3 regions of the Priestia sp. TGN 0903 genome follow, and region 3 is predicted to be linked to each of the others. Evidence: riboswitches for the same ligand, from Rfam matches in the RefSeq annotation. Region 3 holds a riboswitch; each other region holds the start of a gene.
What was found. Region 3 has a riboswitch for S-adenosylmethionine ahead of ACRPLY_RS08220 (hypothetical protein). Riboswitches for the same ligand answer to the same signal wherever they lie in the genome.
Positions count from the first base shown of each region.

Region 1: linked by a shared signal. The riboswitch ahead of ACRPLY_RS15075 (bifunctional homocysteine S-methyltransferase/methylenetetrahydrofolate reductase) and the one ahead of ACRPLY_RS08220 (hypothetical protein) in region 3 are both predicted to bind S-adenosylmethionine.
Region 2: linked by a shared signal. The riboswitch ahead of mtnK (S-methyl-5-thioribose kinase) and the one ahead of ACRPLY_RS08220 (hypothetical protein) in region 3 are both predicted to bind S-adenosylmethionine.

Region 1 covers NZ_JBOZGL010000004.1:106,321-117,288, reverse strand. The annotation lists gene ACRPLY_RS15085 (Cof-type HAD-IIB family hydrolase) at 1-713, opposite strand, end outside; gene metH (methionine synthase) at 1,091-4,534, opposite strand; gene ACRPLY_RS15075 (bifunctional homocysteine S-methyltransferase/methylenetetrahydrofolate reductase) at 4,535-6,373, opposite strand; SAM riboswitch class I at 6,481-6,587, opposite strand; gene ACRPLY_RS15070 (YkvI family membrane protein) at 6,920-7,954, shown strand; FMN riboswitch at 8,061-8,211, shown strand; gene ribE (riboflavin synthase) at 8,490-9,149, shown strand; gene ACRPLY_RS15060 (bifunctional 3,4-dihydroxy-2-butanone-4-phosphate synthase/GTP cyclohydrolase II) at 9,166-10,359, shown strand; gene ribH (6,7-dimethyl-8-ribityllumazine synthase) at 10,451-10,921, shown strand.
Region 2 covers NZ_JBOZGL010000004.1:155,612-166,579, reverse strand. The annotation lists gene ACRPLY_RS15355 ((Fe-S)-binding protein) at 1-557, shown strand, start outside; gene ACRPLY_RS15350 (LutB/LldF family L-lactate oxidation iron-sulfur protein) at 575-2,014, shown strand; gene ACRPLY_RS15345 (LutC/YkgG family protein) at 1,992-2,705, shown strand; gene ACRPLY_RS15340 (PAS domain S-box protein) at 2,991-5,147, shown strand; gene ACRPLY_RS15335 (methylated-DNA--[protein]-cysteine S-methyltransferase) at 5,167-5,670, shown strand; gene ACRPLY_RS15330 (hypothetical protein) at 5,671-5,835, opposite strand; gene ACRPLY_RS15325 (hypothetical protein) at 5,910-6,149, opposite strand; gene mtnA (S-methyl-5-thioribose-1-phosphate isomerase) at 6,274-7,332, opposite strand; gene mtnK (S-methyl-5-thioribose kinase) at 7,368-8,540, opposite strand; SAM riboswitch class I at 8,676-8,827, opposite strand; gene ACRPLY_RS15310 (carbon-nitrogen family hydrolase) at 8,919-9,701, opposite strand; gene ACRPLY_RS15305 (pyridoxal phosphate-dependent aminotransferase) at 9,814-10,968, shown strand, end outside.
Region 3 covers NZ_JBOZGL010000002.1:353,282-364,249, forward strand. The annotation lists gene ACRPLY_RS08180 (protoporphyrinogen oxidase) at 1-448, opposite strand, end outside; gene ACRPLY_RS08185 (metallophosphoesterase) at 670-1,995, shown strand; gene ACRPLY_RS08190 (GtrA family protein) at 2,154-2,573, shown strand; gene ACRPLY_RS08195 (DUF6044 family protein) at 2,611-4,296, shown strand; gene ACRPLY_RS08200 (glycosyltransferase family 2 protein) at 4,309-5,298, shown strand; gene ACRPLY_RS08205 (hypothetical protein) at 5,406-5,846, shown strand; gene ACRPLY_RS08210 (GNAT family N-acetyltransferase) at 5,928-6,374, shown strand; gene ACRPLY_RS08215 (hypothetical protein) at 6,387-6,683, opposite strand; SAM riboswitch class I at 6,805-6,906, shown strand; gene ACRPLY_RS08220 (hypothetical protein) at 6,970-7,314, shown strand; gene ACRPLY_RS08225 (DUF1540 domain-containing protein) at 7,415-7,573, shown strand; gene alaP (alanine permease AlaP) at 7,889-9,292, shown strand; gene ACRPLY_RS08235 (GNAT family N-acetyltransferase) at 9,533-10,372, shown strand; gene ACRPLY_RS08240 (GNAT family N-acetyltransferase) at 10,402-10,800, opposite strand; gene ACRPLY_RS08245 (PLP-dependent aminotransferase family protein) at 10,913-10,968, shown strand, end outside.

The sequences.
Region 1 (10,968 bases), on a different contig from region 3:
GCTTCAGGAGCTGTAGCCATAGCGAAACTGTTCGGTGTTAATTGAAACATAGGAATATCATTAAATGAATCCCCCACACATGCAATTTCCTCTGGTTTTAGCTGAAGATGATTTAATAAAATTTCAATGGCATTTCCTTTGCTGATATGTTTAGGCATAATATCCAAACACTGCTTGGCAGAAATATATGTATCAATATAATCACCAAACTCTTCGTTCACTTCTTTTTGCAGAGCTACCATTTCATCATGATCTCCAAGAACCGTGATTTTAGATGGAGAAAGAGCGTGACCAAATGAATCTGTCATTTCAATTTGTTCTTCGATAGGGAAAAACATGTGAGTTTCAATTGCTTCAATAATTTCATTTCGCTGCTCTACATAATTCGTGTCGTTTGAACAGACAAGCGTAATACGGTTAGGATCTATCGTTTTTTTATAAAGTTGAACCGCTAAATCATCTTCAAACACTTTTCCATGAAGTTCTTGATTTTCTTTGGTCCACACAAATCCTCCGTTTTGGCTAATGCGATGAAATGTATTATTAATATCAGTAGAAATCTTTAAAATTTCCGTATCCATTCGTCCAGAAGCAAGACAAACCTCTACTCCTTGGCGCTGAAGTTCACTAAGTGCGTCTGCATTATGCTGTTCTACGTATTTTTCTTCGTGTAAAAGAGTTCCATCTAAGTCGCTTACAAATAATTTAATCATCTCTTGAAAATTCCTTTCCCTAAAAAAATTACCTTGATAAGAGTGTTACAAATTTATTACATTCCTTATTCTATCAGTGTTTCCCAAGAAACTCATAAAAAAAGCTCAAACCGGCGGTGAATTCAAAGAGATTAAGACATAACTACATCACTTTTTTTCGCAGGAGTCTTCGCCTTGCCCTCTAATCAACAGCTAGAAACAGCTACATGAAATCTAGTTCGCCATCATAATGAAAACAATCCGAACGGAGTTGATTCTCAATTAAGAATTAACTCCGTTCGAATCTTTCTTCAACTAAAATCCATTTGTCGCAGCCTTTTTTTTAGGTTTGTTCACTGTAAAAAAACAGCCGCGGTCTAAAAGACCGCAGCCATGTTTTACAATACGTTAAAATATTTCGCTTCAGGATGTGCAAAAACAAGGGCTGTAACAGAAGCTTCTGGTTCCATCATGAAACCGTCTGTTAACTGAATGCCGATGTCTTCAGGTTTAATTAATTTAAACAGTTTTGCTTGGTCTTCAAGGTCTGGACATGCGGGATATCCGAATGAAAAACGCTGACCTTGGTATTTGGCTGAAAAACGCTCCGCCATTGTAAAGTCAGGCGAATCGGGGAATCCCCAGCGGTCACGAATTTGCTGATGAACACGTTCTGCTAATCCTTCAGCTAGTTCAAGCGCAAGAGCTTGGAACACGTGACTCTTTAAAAACTCGCCGTTTTCTTTGAATTTCGCCGCGCGTTCGCGAATGCCTGTTCCTGCTGTTACAGAGAAGAAACATACATAGTCCATCTCTTTTTCTTTAGGTTTTGCAAAATCAGATAAGCACAGGAACTGTCCTTTTGCTTGTCGAGGGAAGGTAAAGCGTTCAATTTCTGTTTTTTCATCAGCAGGATCATAAATAATTAAATCATTTCCGTCTGCTTGAGCAGGGAAGAACTGATAAATAACCGCTGGTTTAATTAAGTTTTCTTTTAGTGCCAGTTCGAGAAGGTCATCAACGGTTTCTTTTAATTGAACAGCACGCTCGTCTTTTTCAGCAAGCAGCTTATTCACTTTTCCTTTTAGTCCTAAGTGATGGCCTAAAAGCATCTGCCAGTTAATATACGGAAGAACCTGTGCCAAATCGTAGTGTTTGACAACGTGGCGCTTTAAATCAGCCGGTACAAAAACAGGAACATCCGTTGAAATGGCGGATCTTTCTAAAACAGCCGTAGCTGCTTGAGCGGTTTGAGGCTGGCGTTCTCGAACCGTTACTTTCTTTTCTTGACGCGTTTTTAAATCTGCTAAAAGCTGAATAACTTCTTCTTTGTTCTGCAGCTTATTTGCTAACGCTAATCCGTCCATCGCATCTTTGGCGTAGAGGACGGCACCTTCATATTCCGGGGCAATTTTAAAGTCAGTAAATTTACGGGAAAGGGCAGCGCCTCCTACCATAATTGGAACATCAATGCTTGATTGCGTTAAATCTTGTGCAGTTAAAACCATTTGCTGAGCAGATTTTACTAAAAGACCTGACAGGCCAATGATGTCTGGCTTTTCGTCTTTTACTGCTTCAATCAGCTGCTGCGGCGTTACTTTAATTCCTAAATCAATGACTTTAAAACCATTGTTGCTTAAAATGATGTCTACTAAGTTTTTACCGATATCGTGCACGTCGCCTTTAACCGTTGCAAGAATCACTTTTCCTTTTCCAGAATCATTTTCAGTTGCTTCCATATGAGGTTCTAAAAAGGCAACGGATGCTTTCATAACTTCCGCACTTTGAAGCACTTCTGCTACAATCAGCTGGTTGTCATTAAACAAACGTCCGACTTCCGCCATCCCCTTCATAAGCGGTCCGTTAATAATATCTAACGGATCATCATATTGAGCTAAAGCCTGTTCTAAATCAGGAAGCAATCCTTCTTTTGTACCTTCGACAATATACATTGCCAATCGTTCTTCAAGTGTTAACGTAGAAATTTCTACTTTTGCTTCTTTCTTTTTATCACGATAAAAGTCTGTAAACGTGCTTAGCGTTTCATCAGTTGTGTTAAATAATAACGCATTAGCAAGCTCAATTTCAGCTTCTGGAATAGAAGCATAGCGCTCTAATTTTTCTGTATTAACAATGGCATAATCGAGTCCAGCCTGCGTACAGTGATAAAGGTAAACCGCATTTAGTACTTCACGTCCGACTGGAGGAAGACCGAATGACACGTTACTTACGCCAAGAATGGTCAGGCAATCAGGCAGGGCTTCTTTAATCATTTTAATTCCCTTAACTGTTTCTTCAGCAGAACCAATATATTGTTCATCACCAGTCCCTACAGGAAACACAAGAGGGTCAAAAATAATATCTTTTGGATTAAAGCCATGTTTTTTAACAAGCAAATCATGTGAGCGTTTAGCAATCTCTACTTTTCTTTCTGCAGTAACGGCCATGCCTGTTTCATCGATTGTACCGACAACCAGAGCTGCACCGAATTTTTTTACTAGCGGCAAGATTGCATCAAAACGCTCTTCACCATCTTCTAAGTTAATGGAGTTGATAATGACCTTACCTTGCGAGTACGTTAAAGCTTTTTCAATAACTTTCTCGTCAGTTGAATCGATTACAAGAGGAACCTTCACTTTTTTTACAACTTCTTGAATAAATTCCTCCATGTCTTCCATTTCTTCACGGTCTGGATCTGCTAAGCAAATATCAATAACGTGAGCACCATTTTTAACTTGAGCACGCGCAATTTCAGATGCTTCTTCAATTTTCCCTTCCGCAATCAGACGCTTGAACTTGCGAGAACCGATTACATTCGTACGTTCTCCCACAAAAAGAGGGCGCATAGAATCGTCATATACAAGCGGTTCAATACCGGTTACAGCATGATTATGCTCGGAGCGATCAAGCGAACGAGGCGCAACCTCTTTTACTGCTTCAGCAAGTGCTTTAATATGAGCAGGCGTTGTACCACAGCATCCGCCTACAAAGTTCAGCCAGCCTTTATCAGCAAATCCTTTAATTTTTTGAGCCAGCAGCTCAGGGGACTCATGATAATTGCCTTCTTCATCCGGAAGTCCAGCGTTTGGATAACAGCTAACAGCTGAAGTGGCTAGGTCTGAAAGAGAGCGAATATGATCCGTCATAAATTCAGGACCTGTCGCGCAGTTAAGTCCGACTGAAAGAGGCTTCATGTGTTCCAGTGATAAGTAAAAAGATTCGATATCTTGACCAGCGAGAGTTGTTCCCATTGGCTCAATCGTTCCTGAAATCATAATTGGAACTTCTATTTTCAGTTTTTCAAACGCCGCTGTAATGCCTAAAAACGCAGCTTTTACGTTCAGCATGTCTTGACAGGTTTCGACTAGAAGTAAGTCAACGCCGCCGTCTAACAAACCCCGAGCTTGCTCTTCGTACGATTCTACTAACTCAGGGAATGTAATACCTCCCGTAACAGAGAGAGTTTTAGTGGTAGGACCGATAGCTCCAGCTACGAACCTAGGCCATTCGGGAGTTGAATATTTATCGCGAGCTGCACAAGCAAGCTTCACAGCTTCGATATTCAATTCATACGCCAAGTGGCCTAAATCATATTCATCAAGTACGGTAGATGTTGAGCCAAACGTATTGGTTTCAATGATGTCAGCACCCGCTGCAAAGTACTCTTCATGAATGCGCTGAATCACATGAGGCGCTGTTCGGGTCAAATATTCGTTGCAGCCTTCATATTCTTCGCCGCCAAAATCTTCAGCGGTTAAATCAGCATCTTGAATCATCGTTCCCATTGCTCCATCGATGACGAGTATTCGCTTCTTTAGTTGTTGTTCGATAAGTGAGCTCATTTATATCTTCCTTTCTGATGTAACGAGTTGCTTGTCATGAATATAGCGTGTTAGAATTTCGGTCATTTCATAGCGCATAAACGGCGTAATTAAGTAAATACCGTCAAATAGCTCATATGCTGTATCAATTAAGTTTTTTGCAATCGCAAGGCCTTCGACTTCACCGCGAATCCGGTCATTTCCCGTTGCGTCCATACGTTCTAGAATATCTTCTGATAATTTAATTCCAGGTACTTCATGGTGAATAAATCGAGCATTTCTTGCGCTTGTTAACGGCATGATCCCGATGTATACCGGTGTTGTTAAATGTTTGGTTGCTTCATATACCTCTTCAATTTGCTTAGTTGAATAGAGAGGCTGAGTAATGAAATAGTGAGCCCCGCAGTCGATTTTCTTTTCCAAGCGCTGAACGGCTCGGTCTAAGTGACGCACGTTTGGGTTAAAGGCAGCTGCAATGGAAAAATTGGTTTTTTGACCAAGCGGTTTGCCGGAATAAGATAGTCCTTCATTAAACTGAGCGATTAAACTAATCAAGTCAAATGAAGATAAATCATAGACCGAAGTGGCGCCAGGGAAATCGCCAACTTTTGACGGATCACCGGTAATTGCAAGCACTTGATTCATTCCTAGCGTATGAAGTCCCATTAAATGAGATTGAAGTCCAATTAAATTTCGGTCGCGACAGGTAATATGAATAAGCGGTCGTGCTTTTGTTTCTTGTTGCATCAGTGTTGCCATTGCCAAGTTGCTGATGCGAGGTGAGGCAAGAGAATTATCAGCTAATGTAATAGCATCTACGCCGACTTTATCAAGTGCTTTTGCGCCTTCTAAAAATTTCGTCGGACCAAGCTGTTTAGGCGGATCCAGCTCGACGATAACCGAGCGGCGCTTCTTCACAATTTCGTGCATATGAGGTTTATCCTGCTGCTCACGCTCTTGAACCGTAACGGCTGGTCTCATTTTAACGACTTTGCTTGTAATCGGAGGCAGGTCTTTTAAGGCAGACGACATGGCGCGTACGTGAGCTGGTGTTGTACCGCAGCATCCTCCGATTAAGCGAACCCCTTGTTCGCGGAATAAACGCGCGCTTTCTACAAAGTAGTCTTCATTCGTTTCATATTCCAGCTTGCCTTCCACATACGCCGGAAGGCTGGCATTAGGGTAAGCAGATAAGAAAGCACGATCAGGAAGCGGTACTTCTTCAAGAGACTGAATCATATGATAAGGACCTAAACGGCAGTTTAGCCCGACAACGTCTGCTCCTAAGTCTTCTAATTCTTTTAATGCATCTGCTAAAGGACGCCCATCTTGCAGTACGCCAATATCATGCAGGGAAACGTGAGTAATAATAGGCTTATCCGTTTCTTTTCTTGCTAGTGTAAGAACGGTCTTTAATTCTTCGAAATCATAGTATGTTTCAAATAAAAGGCCATCCACGCCTTCATTTAAAAGCCAAAACATTTGTTCACGAATGCTTCGCTTAACCTCTTCTAAACTAATAGCATTTTTTTGGAAAGAACGAATTCCGCCGAGTGTACCAACCACGTAAGCCTGATCTTTTGCAGCTTGTTTCGCTAATTTTACACCAGCAACATTGATGTCTTTGACTGAATCTTCTAATCCATAACGGGCAAGTTTTTGATAATTAGCAGCGTACGTATTTGTTTGAATAACGTTTGCACCAGCTTCTACATAGGCTCTGTGAATACGAGAAACCTCTTCTGGTTTGGTGATGTTTAGTTCTTCAAAACAGCTGTCAATACCGTGTGAGTAAAGGAGGGTACCAGTGGCACCATCCCCAATTAAAATTTTAGACTTTAAATCTTCAAGTAACCCCATGTCAAAACCTCCTTAAATTGTTCCGCTTCTATTTCACGAGTGATTCGTTTTATGCAATATGCCGATAAAATAGAAAAAGTCTTCTTAAGAAGAAGACTTTTTTCGCCTTCTTATCTTCCAAGCAATAAATTGCTTGCTGGATTTAGCACCATGTCTCTAACGACTGGTTGCTGAGGTTTCAAAGGGCCAGTCCCTCCACCTCTCATGATAAGAATCAATTGTATATAATTGAAACATATTTTTTTAAATAGAAAGAATACTTATTTAATAATTTATCTGATTTTTAGAAATTATACAACAGTAAATTGTGAATTTCCAGCAAATATTGAGGAAAATTTAAAAGCTAAAGGGAAAATATCCGTATATTTTGTTTGAAAACTGCCGTTATGTTAAGGGATAAAGGGTTTTCATGAAAAAAACAAGAAGGAAATAAAAAAACGAAAAAGGAACAGCACCGGGTGAGGCGAGGATTTACATATAAAAGGCTCGTCTTTTTTTAACCGTTTCTACATATAGTGAACTATGAAGGGTAGAAGGGTGATGGGCATGAAAAGGTGGAAACTCACGCTGCAGGTTGCTGCTACGTATGTAGGCACCGTTGTAGGAGCCGGTTTTGCAACAGGCAAGGAAATTGTTCAATTTTTTACACAGTACGGGGAACTTGGAATGGTTGGAATTTTGGTCAGCGGCTTGTTTTTTATTTGGCTAGGTTCGAAAATGATGCTGCTTTCGCACGCAATTGGGGCTTCTTCTTATCAGCAGCTTAATACATATTTATTTGGTGATGTACTTGGAAAAGCGGTAAACGGTGTAATGATCGTCATTTTATTTGGAGTAACTTCAGTCATGCTAGCGAGTACGGGGGCAATAGGAAAAGAACAGTTCGGGCTGTGGCCTCCTGTTGGGATGATTTGTACAATTGTTTTAACTTATATATTTATCGCAAGAGGAATTAACGGTATTTTAATGGTTAATTCTCTTGTTGTGCCGATGATGCTTTCATTTGCTTTTATCATCTTTGTGCCAAATGTCAGCTATTTCTCACTGATTCAAACGAAGCCAGACTTAACGCTCGTCACACAGTGGAAGTGGGCGGTTAGTCCCTTTTTATATATTTCCCTAAATCTAGCTTTGGCTCAGGCCGTTTTAGTTCCATTAGGAAGCTCCGTGAAAGATAAGAGCGTGATCAAAAAAGGGGCCGTAATAGGAGGATGTGTACTTACGTTTATGCTTGTTTCTACTCATCTTGCCCTTTCCAATTTGCCTTATTCATTTCAACTTGATATTCCGATGAGTGCCGTTGTTAAAAATATCTCAGCGTGGGTGAATGTTTTATTTACGGTAGTTGTGTTAGGTGAGATTTTTACTACATTGATTGGAAATGTATTTGGAATCGCTAAACAGCTTCAATCATTTCTTCCCCTGAATGACAAACAAGCTTTTGCGTTTATTATCTTGGCATGCTTTATTATCGGGCAATTTGGATATGCTCAGCTTCTTGAGTTTTTGTATCCGATATTTGGCTATATTGGACTAGCTTTTGTATGGATGCTATGTATTAAAAAAGAAAAAATAAGCTAAAAGCTGGATTTTGCAGAACAGATGTGAAAAACGAAGTTAAATGATGTGACAAGTCGATTTTACTTTGCTATAATGTAAAACAAATAAGACTCTAGCAGTCGAATATATTATCCTTCGGGGTCGGGTGTAAGTCCCAACCGGCGGTGATAAAGCATATGCTTTTAAGCCCGTGACCCGTTTTCATACGATGTATGTTAGCGGTGGATCTAGTTAAAATCTAGAGCCGACAGTAAAAGTCTGGATGGGAGAAGGATCAGGAAGCACAGTTGTTTTTTTGTGTTGTATTAATAAGGGACAGGTTTGCCTTTTTTAAAGCTACCCTTGTTTTTGTACACAAAACATAACTGTTTATTTCGTATACAATTAGCGGAATTTTGCATAGATAAAACTGATTCAGCTCAGCCGACCCCTTGGACATTTGTTCAAGGGGCTTTTTTATTTTCAGTGGTTGGGGGAAAGATAAATATGAAAAAAAAGCAGCTGCTATTTCAAAACGGCATAAGAAGTTGGAATAGCGCCAAAGCAGGTGAAGAAAATGTTCACAGGTATTATTGAAGAAATTGGAAAAATAAAACGGATTCAAAAGGCTACAGAAGCAATTGTTCTTACGATTGATGCGAAGACCGTGTTAGAAGATGTGAACTTAGGGGACAGTATTTCAGTTAACGGCGTTTGTTTAACCGTAACGGCTTACTCTCAAAATGAATTTACGGTCGACGTCATGCCGGAGACGATTAAAGCAAGTACCCTGCAGCTTCTAACCGTTGGATCACGTGTTAACTTAGAACGGGCGATGGCTGCAAATGGCCGGTTTGGAGGGCATTTCGTCAGCGGACACGTTGATGGAATTGGAACCATTGTAAGCAAAACACGTAAAGGAAATGCCTTTTATTATGAAATTCAAGTGGATCCTGAACTTCGTGAATTTATGATGTTAAAAGGATCTGTTTCTGTAGACGGAACAAGTCTTACTATTTTTGATGTCAGCAATCAATCATTTACTATTTCTCTTATTCCTCATACGGTGCTTCACACAGTCGTGGGAGACAAACAGCGAGGAGACAAGGTGAATATTGAATGCGATATGTTAGCTAAATATATGCATCAGATGATGGCTAACAAGTCAACTCCTGGCGCCTCGAATCGGTCAGGTAATATGAAGGATTTATTGCAGCAGCATGGTTTTACAAATTAACAGTGAGGTGAAAGAGATGTTTCATAAAGTAGAAGAAGCCATTGAAGAGTTAAAAAAGGGAAAAGTGGTTATTGTATGCGACGATGAAGATCGAGAAAATGAAGGAGATTTTATTGCATTAGCCGAAAAAACGACGCCTGAGGTTATTAACTTTATGGCTACTCATGGAAGAGGATTAATTTGTACACCTGTTAATGAAGAAATTGCGCATAAATTGAATCTTCACCCGATGGTAGTGAACAATACGGATGTACATGGAACAGCATTTACAGTAAGTATTGATCATATTTCAAGTACAACAGGTATCAGTGCGTACGAACGTTCTGCTACCGTTATGGCTCTTGTAAATGAAGCAACGGTAGCAAGTGATTTCCAACGACCAGGACACATTTTTCCGTTGATTGCAAAAGACGGGGGCGTTCTGCAGCGTGCGGGTCATACAGAGGCCGCTGTTGATTTAGCCGTGTTAGCAGGAGGAAAGCCTGCGGGTGTTATTTGTGAAATCATGAATGAAGATGGAACAATGGCACGCGTACCGGATTTAACAAAGATTGCAGAGCAATTTGATTTAAAAATGATTACAATAAAAGATTTGATTGCCTACCGCCGCAAACATGACCAGCTGATTAGCCGTGAAGTAGAAGTAAGCTTACCTACGGCATTTGGTGATTTTAAGGCTGTAGGATATACAAATAAACTTGATAATAAAGAACATGTGGCTCTTATCAAGGGTGATATCGATCATAATAGCCCCGTTCTCGTGCGGGTTCACTCCGAGTGCTTGACTGGAGATGTGTTTGGCTCTGAGCGCTGTGACTGCGGTCCTCAGCTTCACGCAGCTCTTACGCAAATTGAAGAAGAAGGACGCGGCATTCTGCTGTACATGCGTCAAGAGGGCAGAGGTATTGGCTTATTAAATAAGCTAAGAGCATATAAGCTGCAGGAAGAAGGATACGATACCGTAGAAGCGAATGAAAAACTCGGGTTTGCTGCGGATTTACGAGAGTATGGAATCGGTGCTCAAATCTTAAAGGACCTTGGAGTCAAACAAATGAAGCTTTTAACGAACAATCCTCGCAAAATTACTGGGCTAAAAGGCTACGACCTTGAAGTGGTAGAGAGAGTGCCTCTTCAAATGCCGGCAGTGGATGCCAATAAAAAATACTTAGATACCAAAGCTAAAAAACTAGGTCATTTATTACATTTATAAGTTTACACTTTTTTTCGTTATAACAAATGAAGCTAATTCATGAAAAGAAATGTAAATAACTATATATTACTACTAGCAGGAGGAACAAGAGATGAATCATTTATATGAAGGAAATTTAGTTGGCACAGGATTAAAAATCGGAATCGTGGTAGGGCGTTTTAATGAATTTATTACGGGGCGTTTACTTAGTGGAGCAGAAGATGCGCTTAAACGTCACGGCGTAGCTGATGAAGATGTAGACGTGGCTTGGGTACCGGGCGCTTATGAAATTCCATTAATCGCTAAAAAATTAGCTGAATCTAAAAAATATGACGCGGTTATTACGCTAGGAACGGTTATTCGAGGAGCTACTCCACACTTTGATTTTGTATGTAATGAAGTAGCAAAAGGCGTTGCATCTCAAAGCTTACAAACAGGCGTACCAATTATCTTTGGTGTATTAACAACTGAAACAATTGAGCAAGCAATTGAACGTGCAGGAACAAAAGCAGGAAACAAAGGATGGGAAGCTGCAGCATCAGCTATCGAAATGGCTAACCTTTCAAAAATGATTGAAGGATAATAGAGGTCATTCCAGTTTTTGTAAACTAAAGAGTTAAAAGAGGCTGA
Region 2 (10,968 bases), on a different contig from region 3:
CAAAAGAAGCAATGAAAAACATGATAAAAGCGTTTGAGCATGCAGAGTACGTTGTATCTCCATCAGGCTCGTGTGTGACAATGTTTAAAGAGTATCCTCATCTTTTTAAAGGTGATGCTGCATGGCATGAGTCTGCCGTGAAGCTTGCTGATAAAACGTATGAGCTAACGGATTTTATTGTAAACGTTTTAAAAGTAGAAGACGTGGGAGCCAGCTTAAATGGGAAAGCCACTTATCATTCTTCCTGTCATATGACGCGTTTGCTAAACGTAAAAAAAGAACCTTTTACACTATTAAACAATGTAAAGGGTCTTGAAATGGAGAATCTTGAAAACAGTCATAACTGCTGCGGATTTGGCGGGACGTTTTCGGTTAAGATGGGGCAAATCTCTGAACAAATGGTCGATGAAAAAGTGGGCTGTATAGCTAAAACAAACGCGGAGTACTTAATTGGAGCTGACTGCGGCTGTCTTATGAATATTGGAGGAAGAATTGAACGAAAAGGACAGCCTGTAAAAGTGATGCATATCGCTGAAGTGTTAAATAGCAGAATGTAAAGAAAGGAGAATACCGAATGTCTATGAAAATAGGAAACGATCAGTTTAAAAAACGCGTCGATGACGGAGTCAATAATGCGTTTATGCGCTTTGCGGTTTCAGGTGCTCAAGAGCGCTTAAGAAGCCGTAGATTAGATGCGGCGGAAGAATTAGGGAACTGGGAAGAATGGAGAGCGCTTGGCGAAGAAATTCGTCAGCATACGCTTGAAAATTTAGATTACTATTTAGAGCAGCTCACGGATAATGTAGCTAAACGCGGAGGCCACGTTTTTTTCGCTCAAACAGCTGAAGAAGCGAATGAGTACATAAAAAATGTAGCGAGGCAAAAGCAGGCAAAGAAAGTCGTTAAATCCAAGTCAATGGTTACAGAAGAAATTCATATGAACGCTGCTTTAGAAGAACTGGGCTGTGAAGTTATTGAAACGGATTTAGGAGAATATATCCTGCAAGTAGATGATCACGATCCGCCTTCTCATATCGTAGCTCCTGCACTTCATAAAAATAAAGAACAAATTAGAGATGTATTTCAGGAAAAGCTTTCTTATAAAAAAACGGAAAAACCTGAAGAACTAGCTCTTCACGCCCGGGAAATGCTGCGAAAAGAATTTTTATCAGCTGATATTGGCATCACGGGATGTAATTTTGCGATTGCAGAATCTGGGTCTATTTCACTTGTAACCAATGAAGGAAATGCAAGGTTAACAACTGCCCTTCCTAAAACGCAAATTACGGTTATGGGAATGGAACGAATTGTGCCAACGTTTGAAGAGTTTGAAGTGTTGGTAAGCCTGTTAACTAGAAGTGCAGTAGGTCAGCGGCTTACAAGTTACGTAACAGCGCTTACAGGACCTAGACTTCCAGGAGAAGTAGACGGACCGGAAGAGTTTCACCTAGTGATTGTAGATAACGGACGATCTGCGATTTTAGGAACTGAGTTTCAATCTGTTTTACAGTGTATTCGCTGTGCGGCATGTGTGAATGTATGTCCCGTGTATCGCCATATTGGAGGGCATTCATATGGATCTATTTATTCAGGTCCGATTGGAGCTGTATTATCCCCTTTGCTTGGAGGCTATGAAGATTACAAAGAGCTTCCATATGCTTCAACTCTATGCGCAGCCTGTACGGATGCCTGTCCGGTCAAAATTCCGCTGCATGAGCTATTACACAAGCATCGTCAGCGAATTGTCGAAAAAGAAGGAAAAGCACCTATTTCGGAAAAGCTGGCGATGAAAGCATTTGGCTTGGGAGCAGCTTCTTCTTCTCTATATACAGTGGGCGCTAAAGTAGCACCGGCAGCTCTTACTCCTTTTATGTCAGGAAGCAGTATTTCAAAAGGACCTGGTCCATTAAAAGCGTGGACGGAAAGCAGAGAGTTTCCGGCGCCTACAAAAGAGCGCTTACGAGATTGGTTTGATAAAAGGAGTGATGATGATGAACGGAAGCATTCAAAATAGAGACAGTTTTTTAGATAATATTGCAGCTAATCTTAAGCGAAGCAGGCGAACAAGCGGCGTAGTAAAGCCCCAATGGAAGCATGCTCCTCAGCATGAGGTCTACCGCAGCTATTCGCCGGATCAACTAAAGAAAGAGCTTGAAAACCATTGCGAACGCACTCATACTCGCTATGTAGAAACATCATCACAACACTTGCCAGCTGCGCTTGAAGAAGCCGTAGCGAACTATGGAAATGGTCTTGTGAGCACGTGGGATGATCCTAGGTTTTCCGAATATGGATTGAATCTGCTGATGGAGAAATGGGAAACAAGCAGTAGCCTTCATGTATGGAATTCTGCAAAAGGCGATGAGAATATTAAACTAGCTGAACAAGCAAATGTAGGCATCACATTCAGTGATTTGACGCTAGCGGAATCCGGCACAGTTGTTTTGTTCAGCAGCGGTGCAAAAGGACGATCGGTCAGTTTGCTGCCGGCCACTTATATTGCGATCATTCCTCAAAGCTCCATTGTCCCTCGCATGACACAAGCTGCTGAAATGATTCATGAAAAAGTAGAGCGAGGAGAAACGATTGCTTCTTGCATTAACTTTATTACGGGACCGAGCAATTCAGCTGATATTGAAATGAATCTAGTCGTTGGCGTGCATGGACCTATTCAAGCCACTTATATTGTAGTGAATGATCGATAGAGGCTGGGGAAAACGTATTTTAGCCGAAGTGAAAAACGAACCGTGAATCAAACATGTTGATTCACGGTTCGTTTTCTTTGTTATGTTGAGCATAGGTTTCATTTTGTTATGTCCCAGCCTCTTTTATTCATGCTCCTTTTTTAAATAACGGGAGAATGTGAAGAAATGTCGCATTTTGAATAAACGTGACTAATTTTAAAAAGGTAAAAAGCAAATCTTGTAGAATACTAAGTCTATAGATAAAAGGTGGGGAAATGGGAAGTGCAAAAGAAAGGAGCAATGAGCATGTCACCACACAGAGAATTAACATCTGAAGCTGCGCAAAAGCAGCAAGGTGAATTAGAGCAGCTACGAGCTATTTTTAATGACGTATTAGATGCCATTGTCGTATTTGATGAGTATTTTCAAGTTATAAATGCCAATGAATCAGCCTGCGGGCTGTTTGAAAAAACAAAGGATGAGCTATTAACGTATCAAATGAAAGATTTTCTCATGTATTTTCCGTATGACATGATTGAAGCGTACTATCCAGCGCTTTTAGAAGAAAGCTATTTCAAATATGAAGGCGCGATGACGCTTCAAAGCGGCATGATGAAACATGTTGAATTTACTTCACACAAACATAGTCACATGTCGGGCATTATTGTGTGTACATTTCGAGATATTACACAGCACAAGGTGATGGAAAACGAACGGTTTATTAGTCATCATATGTTTATGGATGTATTTAATGAAGCGGTAGATGGAATTGTTATTTTTGATCGAACTGGTCAGCTTATCGACGCGAACCCTTCATTTTGCGAGCGATTAAATTATACAAGAGCACAGCTTTTAACCAAAACGTTAGAGGAGCTTGTAGAACCTACTTATCATTATAAAGTGAAAAAATTATGGAGAACTCTGCATCAAGAAGGAAAGACAAGCGGCGAGCTGCCGATTAAGCTCGAAAATGGAGACGTTACTTTTTTTGAATTTACCACAACGGCTAATATATACAGTCAATACTATATGTCCATTATGAGAGACGTGACGGAAAAACGGCTGATGGAGCAGCAGCTGTTGAGAAGCGAAAAAAATTTCAGGGCTATTTTTGAAAATGCGATTGAAGCCATTTTGATTTGGAAAGACGATGGGGAAATCTTAAACGCTAATCTTGCTTCGTCCCGTACTTTCGAGCTGCCGTTGAACAAATTGATTGGAAGTAATTTGTATACGTTTATCGATAAGCAAAGCTTTAGTGCATTAAAAATGCTGCAAACATTTCAAAAAGAAGGAGAAATTCGCAATCAGCTTCCTTTTTACATGCCAAATGGAGAAATCAAACAGTTGGAATTCACAGGGAAAAAAGGCATTATAGAAGGAGACCATTTAACCATTTTTCGAAACATTAGTGAACGTACAAAAATCGAACAAGAGCTTCGGAATAACGAAGAGAAATTCAGACAGATTTTTAATGGTTCGATCGATGGGTTAGTTTTATGGGACGGCAAGCGAAATATTATTGATGTGAATTCTTCTCTTTGTGATATTCTCGAACTCAGCAAAGAGGAGATTTGTGCGCATTCCATGGAGGATTTTATTTCTTCAGCGAATTTAGATGCGGTCATTGAGCATAAAGAAACAATTGAGCAAAAAGGGGAAGCTGAAGGAGAGATTACGTACGTTACGGGGAACGAAAAAGTTAAAAACATCGAATTCTCTACGAAAAAAGATATCTTGCCAGGTCTATATATGACGCTTTTAAGAGACGTAACGGAACGAAATCAAATGCAGGAGCAGATTCGGAAATCGGATACCCTTCAAGTAGTCGGACAGTTAGCAGCTGGGATTGCGCATGAAATCCGCAACCCGATGACGGCTTTAAAAGGGTTTGTTCAGCTGCTAGAAAGCAGCATTCAAGAAGATCACTCTCTTTATTTTGATATTATTAAATCCGAATTAAAAAGAATCGAAACCATTATTACAGAGTTTCTAGTACTCGCTAAGCCACAGGCCGTAAAGTTCGAAAAGAAAAATCTAGCTGCGGTTGTTAAAGAAACGATTGATTTATTAAATGCTCAAGCGCTTTTAGAAAATATTCAGTTTGAACTAAGTGTGTCCCCTCAGCTGCCAATGGTATACTGCGAGCCGAACCAAATTAAACAAGTACTAATAAATGTAATTAAAAACGCAATTGAAGTTACGTCAAACGGGGGAAGAATTTTTGTTGAGGTCTATTCTACAGAGCCGCACTACGTGACGGTCTCCATTCGAGATCAAGGAGACGGAATGCCCGAAGAGCGCATCAAGCGCTTAGGAGAACCATTTTATACGACAAAAGAAAAAGGAACGGGGCTCGGTTTGATGGTCTCATATAAAATTATCGAAGAACATAAAGGGCGAATTGAAGTGGAAAGCAAAATAGGAGAAGGAACAGCTTTTCGTGTTATTCTTCCAGCCTAAACAGAAAGGATAAGCGAGTATGTACTATGGAGAAATGAACTTATTTTCTGATTTGAAAATTTATATTGTAGCCTCGGAAAAAGGGGTTCAACATATTTGGTTTGATAGCGATGATCACAACGAGCAGCTTAAAAAACTTGTCCATGACGAGAATTATCACCTTGTGAAAGAAGCGAAGCGGCAGCTTCAGGATTATGCTGAAGGGCGCACGCTAACATTTGATGTGCCTTTGGATATAAAAGGAACAGACTTTCAAAAAGAAGTGTGGTTAACGCTTAAAGGTATACCTTATGGACAAACGTGGTCTTATAGTGATGTAGCGGAGTCTGTTAATCGCTCTAAAGCCGTAAGGGCTGTGGGACAAGCGAATCGTCGAAATCCACTGCCTATTATTTTACCTTGTCACCGTGTTATTGGTAAAAATGGAGCTTTAACAGGTTATGCAGGTTCCCAAACTCATATAAAAGAAAAACTATTAATGCTTGAAAGAAATGTAGCAAAAGGCGCTCTGGAGTTAAAATAACTATTCACCGTCTAATTTCCAGCCTTCTCCCTGCACAAAAACACCGTCAATTTGCTGAGGAGAAGGGAGGGAATTTAGTTCTTCATCTTTGGATAAATCGAATAGCTGATATTGCTGCTTGCGATTCAACGCTTTGTTTTTATCCGTTTTTTGCTCTGCACTCATTTTTACTCCTCCTTATTCAAAAAGAATCCCCTATAATATATGTAGAAAAATCAGAGAGTACTGTTACAATTGTGTTACAAATGCAGCCAAAAAGCGCTGTTTAATAAAAAAGGTTGAGACATAACAAAATCAATGTCATCTAAAGATGAACAACTCGTATAGATGAACTGAACCGCTTGTGACACCGCAGTTGATTTCCGTGCAAGACTTCGCTTTCCGCGGGCGGCCGCTGAGCCTCCTCGTCGCTTGCGCTCCTGCGGGGTCTCACCCCTTCCGTTTTCCCCGCAGGAGTCTTCGCCTTGCCCTCCAATCAACTGCTAGAGGGAACGAAACAGATAAAACGATATTTACCATCACAAAAAAACGAACCACTAATCAACATGTTGATTAGTGGTTCGTTTTGCAGTGGGGCTAAAATACTTTTGTCCCAGCCTCTTGTTATTGAGCAGATTGCAGCAAAACTTTTTGAATGGATTCAAAAGACGGGGAATGGATAACTCCATGCTCTGTAATAATGGCCGTAATCAGTTCGCTTGGCGTCACATCAAAAGCTGGATTGTACACAGAGATTCCGTCTGGAGCAATTTGCGTATCTCCAATGTGCGTTACTTCTTTAGGTGAACGTTCTTCAATAGGGATGCTGCTTCCGTCTTGAATAGATAAATCAAATGTGGACTGCGGCGCTGCTACGTAAAATGGAATACCGAATGCTTTCGCTAAAAGAGCAAGTCCATACGTTCCAATTTTGTTAGCCGTATCGCCATTTGCTGCAATGCGGTCAGCACCTACAATGATCCCATTAATTCCTTTTGTTTTAATGGTATGAGCAGCCATATTATCCGTAATCAGCGTAACGTCTACTCCCGACTGCTGAAGTTCCCATGCTGTTAAGCGAGAACCTTGAAGAACGGGTCTTGTTTCACAAGCAAATACTTCAAGCGGAATATCGCGCTGCTTAGACAAGTGAAAAGGTGCTAATGCTGTTCCATAATAAGCTGTAGCAATTGAACCAGCATTACATATTGTCATGATTTTATCTTTCTTTTTAAATAAAGAAAGGGCATGATCTCCAATTCGGTAGCACGTTTCTTCATCTTCTACTTGAATTTGAATCGCTTCATGAACAACTTTTGTTTTAGCTTCATTAACGGACGAAGCGGATTCAGCGCTTTTCGCTACGCGGTCCAATGCCCAAAATAAATTGACGGCAGTCGGGCGTGAACTAGCTAAATACTGTTGATCTAGAGCTAGCTTTTTGTTAAATTCCTTGACTGAATCCGTGTCATAGCTAAGCGCAGAAAGAGCAAGACCAAAAGCCGCCGTAATGCCAATTGCAGGGGCTCCGCGTACTTTCAAGGTAGTGATAGCATCCCATACGTCTTTAATGGTTTGCAGCTTAATATATTCAACTTTGCCAGGAAGCTGCTGCTGATCTAATAAAGTAATATATGATTCATTCCATTCCACTGAGCGCGGAAGTGATAGTGTATTTGTCATGCTGATACCGATCCTTTCATTGTGTACATTATTCGTTATCGAAGTAAATGTTCAAATTCATTTGGTGAAACGTCTTGTTGGTGCAGAAGTAAATAGCGTCCAATTTTTAACGCAGTACGTTTAGCGTTAATTTTTCTTTCCTCTGAAGAAATTTCGTCTAAGTCCGCCACGTGAGCTAAGCCAATCGTACGTCGAATGATTTCACACCCTGCATATCCAACAGCATCTTGCCACGTTTGCGTTAAAATTTCATGTAACAAGCGCTCATCTTTAGCGAAAGGTTCAGTGTTTTCAGAATGCCAAAGCGCAGTAAAGGTATCTTTAAATACGTTCCATGTGTTCGTAATGTGTGCAAATAACGGTTCGCGATCTGTTTTTCGAGAAAGAGCATTTAAAAATAAATTTGCAACAAATTGGCCTAAATCGAATCCAAACGGACCGTAAAAAGCAAACTCTGGATCAATCACTTTCGTTTCTTGACTGCTAGCAAATATGCTTCCTGTATGTAAATCACCGTGAATTAGCGTTTGGGCATTTGTTAAAAATTTATATTTTAATTTTGCTGCTTGTAACTTTACATCTCCATCGTTCCACAATTCTTCTACATCAGGACGCAGCGCTTTTTCAAATTCATTTGTATCGATATCAAAAAAAGGATCTGTAAAAACTAAATCTTCCGTAATATTGCATAAGTCCGGATTGCTGTACTTGACGACTTCTTCTTTTTTATCCTGAGGCTTTAAGGCAAAATCCGACGTTTTGAACGCAATATGTCCTAGAAAAGAACCGATATGCTGTGAAAGCAGGGGATAACTTTCTCCTTGAATAAGTCCGGCGCGGGAAATCGTTAAATGAGACAGATCTTCCATGACCGTAACAGCAAGCGTTTCATCGTGGTAATACACAGCTGGTACGAGTTCAGGGGTAAATGCACCGAATTGCTTGAGCGCATTGCTTTCAATCGTGGCACGGTTCAAGGATAGAGGCCAGCTCTCGCCTACAACTTTTGCATAAGGAAGTGCTTGTTTGACGATAATGGATTTATTCGTTTGATCATTTATGATGTGAAAGACGAGATTTAAGTTGCCATCACCGATTTCACGGGCAGTCAGTGCTTCTGTGGCATCAAAGAGACCTAGCTTTTTCACAAGTTTGATTGCTGAAATTTCTGTTAAAGGCTGATACTTCTCTGTTTTTGTTGTTGACATTAGAATCCCTCCATAGTTTATTAAACTGATTTGTTTACTAAGTTAATAGGTTTAAGAATGTATGGAGGCTTTTATAATTTTAGAAAATATAAAAGCCTCTTTCGTTGGAAAGAGGCTTGATTGTAGTGTTCAAACCTCTTATCTGCCAGAAAGAATTACTTTCTGTTGGAATTAGCACCGTGCCTTTGTAAAAACATGTTTTACGGGTGTGATCCATCTTAGGATGGAATGACGGTCGGTTGCTGGGCTTCACAGGGCCAAATCCCTCAGCCAACTCTTGATAAGAGTACGATTACTTATTCAATTTTGATTTGTTTGAAAATTTTATGTTATCTGGTGAAAATCGTATCATGCAAAAAAACGGCTGTCAATACATAATTAATAAAATTCTGTGCGGCGATCTGTAAAGACAGGAATTTGTTTACGAATTTCTTTTACAAGTTCCAGGTTAACGTCGGCACTTAAAAGTTCTTCGCTATCGCCAGCTTCAGCGATTATTTCTCCCCACGGATCGATGACTAAGGAATGTCCGGCAAATGTGTTATTAGGATCTTGGCCTACACGATTACACGCGATTACATAGCATTGATTTTCGATTGCGCGGCTAATGAGCAGTGCTTTCCAATGGGCAAGTCTTGGAGCCGGCCACTGAGCAACAACAAATAAGACTTCTGCTCCGCTGCTAGTATGCACGCGAATCCATTCTGGAAAACGAATATCGTAACAAATAACTCCTGCGCATAAAGACTGTTCAAGTGTAAAAAGATTTTTTGCTGTTCCTGCTTCTAGATAGAGGTGCTCATCCATTAATTTAAATAAGTGCAGCTTACTGTATTGTGATACTTCACGACCTTTTCGGTCAAAAATATACATCGTATTTGTGACGCCTTGCTCTGTTTTTTTCGCGATCGAACCTGCCACAATATTTACTTCGTTCGTTTTAGCAAATTGAGAGATTAATTGCTTGGCTTGCTGTCCTTCATCATCGGCAATTTCGTCTAGCCGCGTCAAATCATAAGCTGTATCCCATAGCTCAGGAAGCACAAGGATGTCAGGGTTTTCTTTTAGAGCTTCCGTCATTTTTTGTTGAATATATTTTCGGTTTTTAGTTGGGTTTCCAAACGCAATATCAAGCTGCAAACACGTGATTTTTACACTCACTTTATCATCCGTCCTTTTTTTAGTAGTTGAAAAAAATGACTTTACAAGTTGAGTATTACAATATATTATTTGTGACTAGAATTTCAAGAATTTTTTGAGAAGGTGTGCGATGATGAAACAATTTGAGCAATCGGAACTATTAAAAAGTTTACCAAAACAATTTTTTGCATCACTTGTGGGCAAGGTAGGAAAAGTAATGGCCCAAGGGCACGACGTTATTAACTTAGGGCAGGGAAATCCTGATCAGCCTACTCCTTCACATATTGTAGAAACACTCCAAAAAGCAAGTGCTAATCCTATGCATCATAAATATTCTCCATTTCGGGGGCACCAGTTTTTAAAAGAGGCCGTTGCGACTTTTTATAAACGAGAATATGGCGTTGATGTGGATCCTGAAAAAGAAGTAGCTATTTTATTTGGCGGAAAGGGTGGACTTGTTGAAATCCCGCAGTGCTTGTTAAATCCTGGAGATACGGTGCTGGTTCCGGATCCTGGATATCCTGATTACTGGTCTGGAGTAGAGCTTGCAAAAGCAAAGATGGAAGTGATGCCGCTCACGGCTGAAAATCATTTTCTGCCCGTATACGAAGAGATAGGTGAACGTGCTAAAGAACAGGCAAAGCTCATGTTTTTAAACTATCCGAATAATCCTACCGGTGCAGTGGCAACGGCAGAATTTTTTGAAGACACCGTGGCGTTTGCTGCCAAGCACGATATTTGTGTGGTACACGACTTTGCCTACGGAGCCATTGGATTTGATGGTAAAAAGCCAATCAGCTTTTTACAGACTCCTGGTGCAAAAGAGACGGGAATTGAAATTTATACTCTTTCTAAAACGTATAACATGGCGGGATGGCGAGTTGGATTTGCTGTAGGAAATGAAAGTGTAGTAGAAGCTATTAATCTTCTTCAAGATCATATGTATGTCAGCCTCTTTGGGGCGGTTCAAGAGGCAGCAGCGGCAGCTCTGTTAGAATCTCAACAATGTGTGAATGATTTAGTTAAGCGCTATGAATCTAGACGCAATACCTTTATTCAAGGGCTTCAAGAAATTGGTTGGGACGTTACATCTCCAGCGGGTTCCTTTTTTGCATGGCTAAAAGTTCCTAAAGGATATACTTCTGAACAATTTTCAGATTTACTTCTTGAAAAAGCCCACGTTGTAGTGGCACCTGGAGTAGGCTTCGGAACATATGGTGAAGGCTATGTGCGCGTAGGACTGCTGACGGATGAAGAGCGCATGAGAGAAGCTGTATCTCGAATAAAA
Region 3 (10,968 bases):
GTCCAATCGAGCTGTCTTTCGTAAACGTTGTATTTTTAGTAATTAAGTCTTTTAAAGCTGTAATTTTCGCTTTTGAAGAAATCAGCTCGCTTTTAAAAAGAGATTCCACGCTTGTTGGAATACCGAACATGGTATCTTCAGGAATTGGAAGCAGCTCATTAGCAGAGTAAATAAATGATTTGCCCGTTTCGTTATAGACTAAATCGTTTGTTAAGTACAGCTCTTCTAGCAGAGGCATAACGTTTTCTTTTCGAGCCACAATAGAATCCGCCCCTGTTTCCATAATAAATTCCCCAGCTTCACGCGTATTGATTTTCCCTCCTAGATGGGGATGTTTCTCTAGTAATAATAATTTAAGCGGAAGATTACGTTCTCGTTTTAGTTTCTGCAAATAGTACAGAGTGGTTAAGCCCGTAATTCCTCCTCCAATAACAGCGACCGTTTTCAAAATATTCACTCCTACATTTTCAACAATTAGTCTGTAATATACGAAAATCATACCACTATGACTAGGAAAAGTGTAATGAATTGATTGTGAACATAGTGTATGCAAACACGAAAAGAAATATTGAAACTATACGATTAGATATTTTGAAATTACATAAAATAAAAGCTCATACACGTAGAGAAAATGACTGAGACGCAGCAGTGAAGGAAGGAGGAAGCATCATGCTCGGCGGTTTTATGGAAACGCTGAAAAAAGACTGGCTCGCTTTAGTATTAATAAGTGTTCTTATATGCGGGATTACCTTAAATGTACGAGCTGAAGAGAAGAGCGGACGAAGCGGATACATCGAACCAAAGCTAGTTTTTCCTGTGATCAGTGATGTTCATATTAAGGAAACAGGAACGCTTGATTTGCGTACTTTTCAACATGCATTAACGCAATTAAATGAACAGGCACCGAAACAAGATGCATTTGTAGTCGTAGGAGATTTGGCCGACACAGGCGCGTTAAAAGAATACGATCGCTTTTTTTCTATTTATAATCAAAATAAACAGTCGCAGGCCGTGTCTCTTTTTACAATTGGCAACCATGAATACCGGGACAGTGTAACCAATCAGCAAGCGCAGCAGCGTTTTTTATCTAAAACCAAAATGAAGTCTCTTTACTTTCATCAAGTGATAAAAGGATATCATTTTATCATGCTTGGAACAGAAAGCCGTCTGACCGCCGGTGATTATTCAATCAAACAAATTAACTGGCTTGCTGAACAGTTGAAGATAGCAAAGCGAGACGATCCTAAAAAACCGATTTTTGTCTTTATTCATCAGCCTATTAACAATACATTGTACGGGAAAAACAGATGGGGGATAGAAGTGAATGAACAGCTTCTTTACAATACGTTAAAACCTTATCCGCAGGTCATTACGTTTTCTGGTCATACCCACCATCCGTTGGACGACCCTCGTACTATTTTTCAAAGAGATTTCACCTCTCTTGCAACGTCTTCTGTTCGGTATATATGGCCTGGTGCTGGATATTTACAAGGTGAACTTCCTCCTGGCTACCGAGATGTGAGTCAAGGTCTTCTTGTAGAGGTTTATAATCGAAAAGTAGTCGTTAAAAGGCGGGATTTTCACGCAAATAAGTGGACGGGAGAAGCGTGGGAAATTGACATACCTGCAGATACAAAAAAATTTCACTACACGAATGAGCGAGATTTAGTAAAACCGATTTTTCTTCCAAGCTCTACTATTTCTGTTATACAAGAAAAAGCTTCAGCAAATCAGCTTTATATCCAGTTTACGCAAGCGGTGGATAATCTGATGGTTCATTCTTATCGCATTACCGTCAAAAATAAAGAAACTGGAAAAGTGGTCAAAACATATAATGCATTTTCTCAATATTACAGCGATCCTGTTCCGGATGTTTTAAGTCTTCCGTTATCCGGTTTGCAGCCTCATACTGCGTATCAAATAGAAGTAGCGGCAGTGGATGCGTTTGATAATCAAAGCGATCAAAAATTAATGATTGAAGGCTCTACTAAATAGCTGAAAGAATCCTGATTTTTATTGATTCTTTTAGCTTTTTTTCATCTGTTTTTAATGTTATTTTCATTAGATTTTTAAGTGGAGTTGCTACACTGAAACTGTATTTAAAGTCATAATATGTAATTTTTATGAAAGTATCAAAATCAAAAGGAGTTTATATGAAAGGATCTTTTGTACGTTTTTTAGTAGTGGGACTGGTCAATACAGCAGTAGGTCTCTCCATTATGTATGTGTTGCTTCATATCTTTCATCATTACTGGATAGCGACGTTCGTTGGCAATGCAGCGGGGGCAGTCGTCAGCTACGTGTTAAATCGAATATTTACGTTTAAAAGCGGAGTTCATTTATCAAAAAGCATACTGCGTTTTATTTTAGTTATTGGCATTTGCTACGGCTTGTCTTACTATATTGGACTGCAGTTCTCCAGCTGGTTATTGCATCAACTTCCTGTTGCGGTGCATCCGTTCAAAAAAGACGTCGGTATATTAATTGGAACAGGTCTGTATACGCTTTTAAATTATACGGGTCAAAAATACTTTGTATTTAATACAAAAAAAGAAGCAGTCGTCCACGATTAGCTTTTAGTCATTATGAAATGGAAATAGGTGTTAACAGATGAAGAAAGAAACAGCTATGAATAAAGAAAAAACATTGCTTATTATCGCTTTCCTTTTGCTGCTTGCGTATGTATCTCCTATGTTTTTGCTTGGGGAAAATTCACATATACGCGTGCATGATAATTTAGACTCAAATATTACGTGGTATAAAGTTCTGCATCGAAGCGGAGAGCTGTTTGGCTCCAGTCATGCCGTATTACCTCAAATTATTAACGGATTGCCGAGGAATACGTTTGGAACAGAATTTAGCGGTATCCAGTGGCTGTATGGTGTATTCCCGACCATGCTTGCATACAGCCTGAGTCAAACGATCACGCGCGTATTTGCTTTAATTGGAATGTATTTATTATTAAAAAAGCATTTTATTAAAAGCAAGGATGCGTATGCGATTCGAGTGCTTGTATCGCTTGCTTTTGCACTTACGCCATTTTGGCCTTCGGGCATGCTGAGTACATTAGGACAGCCGCTAGCGCTGTGGGCGTTTTTAACCATTCGAAACCGCGAAGGAACGTGGAAGGAATGGCTTACACTTTTACTGCTCCCGTTTTACGCGAGCTTTGTGCTCGGGTTTTTCTTCTTTTTAGCAGCGATGGGGCTGCTATGGCTAAGAGACGTAGTAAAAAAACGAGCGTGGAATATTCCTTTTTTAAGCAGTATTGCAGCGATGACTGCTGTCTTTCTGCTCATTGAATACCGACTTGTTGATTCGCTTTTATTTCCGGAGGCCCCGACGAGTCGAAATGAATTTTTAAGCTCTACTCTAAGCTTTGGACATTCCGTTCGCCTTGCTTTGAAGAACTATACGCTCGGGCATACGCATGTAATGACGCTTCATACTTTTGTCATTTTACCGCTTTCTTTTGTCGTATTGTGGTTTGTTGCTCGAAATCGCAAGGAAAAGCTTGACAAAACGTTTTTGCAGTTATTTATTCTTAATCTACTACTGTCGATTTGGTATGCGTTTTGGTTTTATAAAGGTTGGGAGCCGCTAAAAGAAAAATATCAGCTTTTTAATACGTTCAACTTTGCTAGATTTCACTTTTTACGCCCGCTCATTATTTATTTGATGTTTGCCGTTGGCAGCTATGTTTTATGGAAAAGGAGCAAGGCGTGGAAAAAGTTTGTGTGGGTATGTTTGATTTTACAGCTGCTTGTGTTATTTATAGCAAATCCTGAACTTTACTATCGCTACAATCACGAGCCTTCAGTCAAAGAATTTTATGCTGTGCATCAGTTTGATGAAATAAGCAGATATATTGGAAAACCTAAATCATCTTATCGCGTAGCGAGCATAGGGCTTCATCCATCAATTGCTCAGTATAACGGCTTTTATACGCTAGATACGTATAACAACTTCTATCCGTTAACATATAAACATGAGTTTCGCAAAATTATTGCCAAAGAGCTTGATAAAAATAAAAAACTAGAAAGCTACTATGATCACTGGGGCAATCGCTGCTATGTGTTTGTTAGCGAGCTAGGTAAAAAATATGATTACCGAAAAGACTCAACGAAAAAAATTCGTCATTTGCAGCTTAATATCAGCCAATTTAAAAAAATGGGCGGTCGCTATATTTTTTCAGCTGTGCCAATTGAAAATGCTGAAAGCGACGGTTTGCACTTTTTAAAAGCATTTAACGATAAACAGTCCGCTTGGAAAGTGTATGTATATGAAGCAAAGTAAGGGGGCAATAACATGAACAGACCTATTTTAACGATCGTGGTTCCATGCTACAACGAAGAAGAAGTATTCACAGAGACGTCTTTTCAATTAACTACTGTAGTAAAAGAACTGATTAATGAACGACTTGTATCAAGTGAAAGCACTATTTTATTTGTAGACGATGGAAGTAAAGACAGCACGTGGTCGCTTATTGAAAAAGAAAGCTGCAGCAATTTGTTTGTAAAAGGGTTAAAGTTAGCGCGAAATGTAGGACATCAAAATGCTTTGCTTGCAGGACTAGAAGCAGCTCATAAGCAATCTGACTGCGTCATTTCCATTGACGCGGATTTGCAAGATGATATCAGCGTCATTCGTACTTTTGTAGAGAAATATTGGCTTGGGTATGAAGTTGTATATGGCGTTCGAGACAGCAGAGAAACCGATACATTTTTCAAACGAACCACGGCAGTAGGGTTTTATCGTTTTATGAACAAGCTAGGAATTCAGCTCGTTCAAAATCACGCTGATTTTCGCCTTATGAGCAAACGTGCTCTTGGTGAACTCATGAAATATAAAGAAGGAAACGTCTTTTTGCGGGGCCTTGTACCATTAGTAGGATTTCGCTCCACGGAAGTCACATATGACCGCAAAGAACGGACGGCGGGTGAGTCAAAATATCCGCTAAAGAAAATGCTCGCTTTTGCATTTGACGGGATTACGTCTTTTAGCGTAGCACCTATACGCTTACTGACGCTGCTTGGAGGAGCTTCGTTTCTCTTTAGTATTTTGTTTGGCATTTATGCGCTGATTCAAAAATATTTAGATCATACGCAAATTGGCTGGACGTCTCTTATTTTATCAATTTGGCTTGTAGGCGGCCTGCAGCTAATGGGAATAGGTCTTGTCGGAGAATACATTGGCAAGATTTTCAACGAAGTGAAACAGCGTCCTAAATATGCGATTGAAAGAGATTTATATACAAAACACTCGTTAGACACACAAAAAGATTTGCTGATGCATTAATTAAGAAGCTTCTCCTGAATGGAGAGGCTTTTTTGTTAAAGTGTTTATCATAATTTTTAAGGTAATAGGAGATGCTACTACTAAAATTTCTAAGGAGATCAAAATCTATGAAAAGACTACTTTATACAGTCAGCACTTTTTGTTTTGTTTGGCTTGCTTTTGCAACCATTCATGTCAGCGCTCTTTCGATTGAGAAACTTCCAATGAAGAAATCATCTGAACAATGGTCGGTCGAACTGACAAAAGCGAGCATGACGGGAGATAATCAGCTAAAGTGGAAAAATAACGTCTATCATACATATGGATTAACCGTTGAAAACATTGGAAAAGACGTAGAGCGTGTGCAGGTCCAAGCTTTTCGGCACGAAGGAAAAAATAAGGCGAAATACAGCTTGTTTTCTCCTATTGAAAGGTCTAACTTAAGCAAAAGCGGTCAGCGTTTTCGCTATGCCAATTTTGCTGTTCCTGGAAAAGCGGCAGGCTTAGACATCATGATTAACTGGACGGATGAACAAGGCAACCATCAAGAACATTTTGAATTTAAATAAAAGTCTTCGCTTAGGCGAAGACTTTTTTTTGCAGGAATTTATCTCTGTATGTGGAAAACGAACACGAAAGGAGAGATTGTGATGATTGCAAAAGCTACTGAAGAAGAAATACAGGAAATTCGGACGAAATCTGCTGATGCGCTGTTTGAAGGAACAACGCATCAGTTTCAACCGTCAACTGAACGCGTAAATGAACTAATTGATAATGCCCTTGAAAAAGGGTGTTATTATTTAGTATCTAGACAAGAAAATAAACTTGCAGGCTGGGTTTTTGTCGGTCCATCTGCCGACTTCTTTTCAAAAGCAGAAATTGGCTTTATCTACGAGTTATATGTTTTACCAGAATACCGCGGGCAAGGTCTAGCCAAGCCGTTAATGCAAAAAGCAATTGATGAATTGTCTATCAAAGGATACCCTGAAATCAGACTCAGCGTTCATGCTGGGAATTTTGCACAGCATGTGTACCGTGAACTTGGATTTGTAGATAAACAAATATCAATGAGCCTACAGGTGGCAAAACGTCCGTAATGTTGGTGAATGTCAGCGAGTCCATAAAACATAAGATGTTATACATGCGATGAGGTTCGGTAATGAAAGTAAAAGTAAATAAGTAGCCCAAACAGCGCCTTTATCTAGTACTTCAACAGCTCCTCTACCTGTATGATCTGAGGAGGGGGGATCTTCAAGTGCGTTCATAATCAAAGCCGCTGCTGCTAAAATAATCCCTCCAATGCTTCCGGTTGTTTTGACAATTGCAATATGGAAAGTAGATGAAAAAGCAATGCTGAGAAGCAGCAGCAAGCTTCCCAAAAAAGCAGATAACATATATCGTTTCATGTGCTCACCATCCTTTATGAAAGCATACCATATTTTACTTCTTTTTTCTTTTTATTGAAAAGCTATTGACATAACATATAAAACATATTAGAATAGTCAGAAATAATTTAAAAACGAAATATTCTTATCTAGAGAGGTGGAGGGACTGGCCCTTTGAAGCCTCAGCAACCACAATTATTGAATGGTGCTAATTCCAGCATAGCCTAGCTCTGACAGATAAGAAGAGGAATCTTTTTCTATGATGAAATCCTCTTCTTAGGAAGAAACATTTCGTATAGAAAAGGTGATGACATTGAAAAATACACAACAGGCGCTAAGCGTTGATGATTATTTAGATCTATACTTGTTAGCAAAAGAACTAAAAGACGAAACGTGGCAGCAGGAAATTTTAGCCGCGCTAAAAACGAAGCAAAATCGTTCATTTGAAGACAAACAATCCGCACTCGTTCAAGAAATATGGGAAGATTTTAAACAGTTAAATGAAGATATTTCTTTTACGTATCGCTTAATTCAAGAAGAGCCAACTAATGAACAGTTTCAAGTTAAATTAAGGAACTTGAGAGAACGGCGGATCACGCTGAGTCGTGAATTATATTTAGCTAAAAAACAGTATGTTGAACACACGCAGTAAAAGGATCCGCTTGATAAACAAGCGGTTTTTTTGCATGTAAATGTTAGAAGCGTTCTATTTCGGGTAGTAAATAGATAAGACAAAAAAAGGAGGGATAACAGTGGCCCAAGGTGTATTATGTGAAGTGAATGAGTGCATGTATTGGAAATCGGGAAATAAATGCAGTGCAGAGTCCATTTACGTTGTGAGTCCTGAAAGTAGTCACCATGTTTCTGAAACGGAAGAACCTGGCTGTAAAACTTTTGAACCCGCGAGATAAATGCTAGTTTTATAAAAAAGCATAAAATGAACGATGCGCTGACGGAGTTGAGTCGGCGTTTTTCTATTTTTTAAAAAATACTATTACTTAGGTGCGATAATAAATACATAGTAAAAAAGCAGTGTCTACGTCTAATTGTGCGTTTAAACAAAATGATACGATAATTTTTTTGTTTTTCGACAAAAGAAAAACGAGAGAAAGGTGATAGAATAAAAATATACAGCCTAGCTGACTTTTAGCATAAATTTATATGAAAGCGCTAACAAAAAGCTGTATTCATCTCGTTTTGACAGATTGGAAAAAGGGGAGACGTTTATGCAGGGGAAAACTCAGGGGAAAGAATTGAAACGCGGGTTAGAAGAAAGACATGTGACGCTGATGTCCTTAGGAGCAGCCATAGGGGTAGGGCTGTTTCTTGGATCTGCATCTGCTATTAAATTAGCAGGGCCGGGAATATTATTGGCGTACGGATTTAGCGGAATGATTATGTTTTTTATTATGAGAGCACTTGGAGAAATGGCGATTCAAAAACCTGTTGCAGGTTCATTCAGCAAGTACGCGCGCGACTATTTAGGGCCCCTTGCTGGTTATCTAACAGGTTGGAACTACTGGTTTTTATGGGTTGTAACATGTATGGCTGAAATTACAGCCGTTGGTATTTATATGGGATATTGGTATCCGGATGTACCAAACTGGATTTGGGCGTTATCGGCGCTTGTCATCATGACAACAGTTAACTTCTTAGCTGTTAAGGCATATGGTGAACTGGAATTTTGGTTTGCACTTATTAAAATTTTAGCGATTGTGTTAATGATTGCCGTTGGATTATTAATGATTGTGTTTGGAATCGGCAACGGCGGCGTTGCGACGGGTATTAAAAACTTATGGGACAACGGCGGGCTGTTCCCGAACGGATTCAAAGGTATTTTACTGTCGCTGCAAATGGTTATGTTTGCATATTTAGGAATTGAAATGATCGGCGTTACCGCGGGAGAAGTGAAAAATCCAGAAAAATCTCTAGCAAGAGCGATTGATTCGGTCTTTTGGCGTATTCTTATTTTCTACGTTGGTGCATTATTTGTCATTATGTCGATTTATCCTTGGCAAGAAATTGGTTCACAGGGAAGCCCGTTTGTATTAACATTTGAAAAAATCGGGATTCCAGCAGCGGCAGGCATTATTAACTTTGTGGTGCTAACAGCAGCTCTTTCTTCTTGTAACAGCGGTATTTTTAGTACAGGCCGTATGCTGTTTAACTTAGCAGAGCACGGAGAAGCTCCAAAAGGATACGGTCAGCTGACAAAAGGCGGCGTACCTGGAAAAGCTGTTTTAGCATCAGCGGGTGCGTTATTAGTCGGAGTAGCGTTAAACTACATTGTGCCTGCCAAAGTATTTACGTGGGTAACAAGCATTGCAACATTCGGTGCGATTTGGACTTGGGGAATTATTTTGCTTTCTCAAATTAAGTATCGCAAAACGCTAAAAAAAGGTGAAGAGGCAAAGTTAAAATACAAAATGCCTTTATTTCCGTTAACGTCTTATGTGTCACTTGCGTTCCTAGCGCTGGTGGTTGTTCTTATGGCGTACAATCCAGATACAAGAATTGCAGTTATTATCGGACCACTATGGTTTATCGGTCTTATTATCGCGTACTACGCAAAAGGATTTCATAAACGAAGTCAAGGTTCAGCTGGGACTGAGCAAAAGCTAGTGAAATGAACGAAAAGACCTCTTTCTTGGAAAGAGGTCTTTTTTCATTAGTTTATGTGCGAATGATTAGTTTTTTTGAAGGGATTATTGATACATATGAATAATGTAGAAAATATTCTATTTATTCTGTACTATTTAGTTAGAGAATTCATTAATGATTAAATGGTAATTGGAAGTGGATAAGTATGGTAGTTTTACGTTTTTTAACGCCACACAGTGCATCGAAAAGTTGGGAGGAAATAGGCAGAAATGATAGAAAGATTTAGTGAAAAAGACATAAAGGGTTTGCTAGTGCTATCTAAGTTGGAAAAATGGGATTATAGCGAAGCGGATTTACATACGATTTTTTCAACTGGAGACGTATTTGGACATAGAAATGAGAAAGGTGACATTGTATCAAGCGTAGCAGTAGTTTTATATGAAAATCAGTCAGCTTTTATAGGAATGGTAATTGTGAGAAAAGATTATCGAAAACAAGGGTTAGCCGGGCAGCTCATGAAGCACTGTTTGCAAATTCTTTCTCCTGAGGTGAATGCCTACTTAATTGCGACAAAAGAAGGTGAGCACTTATATAAAAAAGCAGGGTTCAAAACCGTGGACTATGTAAGTAAATATATAAGCAGTGAATACATACCAAGAGCATTTAAAGCTTCAGGGTTTTATACACGATCCTTAACGAGAAGGGACTTCAAAGAGGTTTTAAAGCTTGATGAAGCAGCATTTGGAGATAATAGAAAGCTATTTTTAAAAAGTAGAATTCAGCAAGCTGAAAAAGCAGTTGTCTTACAAAACGAACAAAATAAAATAATGGGTTATGGTTTAGCGGTTCGTACCCCGAGCAATATCGTGATTGGTCCCGTAGTTGCTCCACACGCTGAAGCAGCAATGCTAGTCATTGATGAACTAGCGAAGAGTTACAAAGAAAAGCTGAGAATTGACCTGTCTTCTCATGAGGAAACGTTAAAGAAACTTGTGGAAAATCACGGATTTCAGCTTCAAAATGAGCCTCCTGTTATGGCGTATGGCGTCAATTCCCTATCTGCTAGACAGGGCAACCTTTTTGCTATAGCAGCTCAGGCGTTTGGATAAAAAGAAAGGAGAAGCTCCTTTCTTCGCGTCTACCGAATTCTCCCAATTTTAAACCCATTATCAATCTGATGAAAGCCGACTTTTGGATAGTAGTTCATTGCAGAAGGAGCGGAAAGTAAAATGAGCGCGGCTTCTTCACCGATTTCTGATTGAACGTGCTTGATGAGCTGTGTGCCGATTCCTTGATTTTGATAGTCTTTTACGACAGCTAAATCCGATAAATAGCAGCAGTAGCTAAAATCTGTTAACGCTCTGGCTATGCCAATGAGTTCGCTGTCTTTCCAAGCGGTAATGGTAAGGGAAGCATGATCAAGCATTCTTTGAATCCGATCAAGATCTTGTGCCGGACGTTTAATACCTGAATGTACAAACACTTCAGCAGCTTGTTCGGCACGGATTGAGACGTTGGTTTTGTAAGTAATGGTCATTGTGTCATCTCCTTGATTTATAAGATATAGTCCAGTATATGAAGAATCTGAACTGAGAATAAGTGTCAGAAACAGTAAATTTAATAGTGTCAGTTAGAAAGGAAAGAACATCATGTTAGAGTTAATGCCTTTGCTCGATAAAAGAAAAGCAGATCCCTTATACATGCA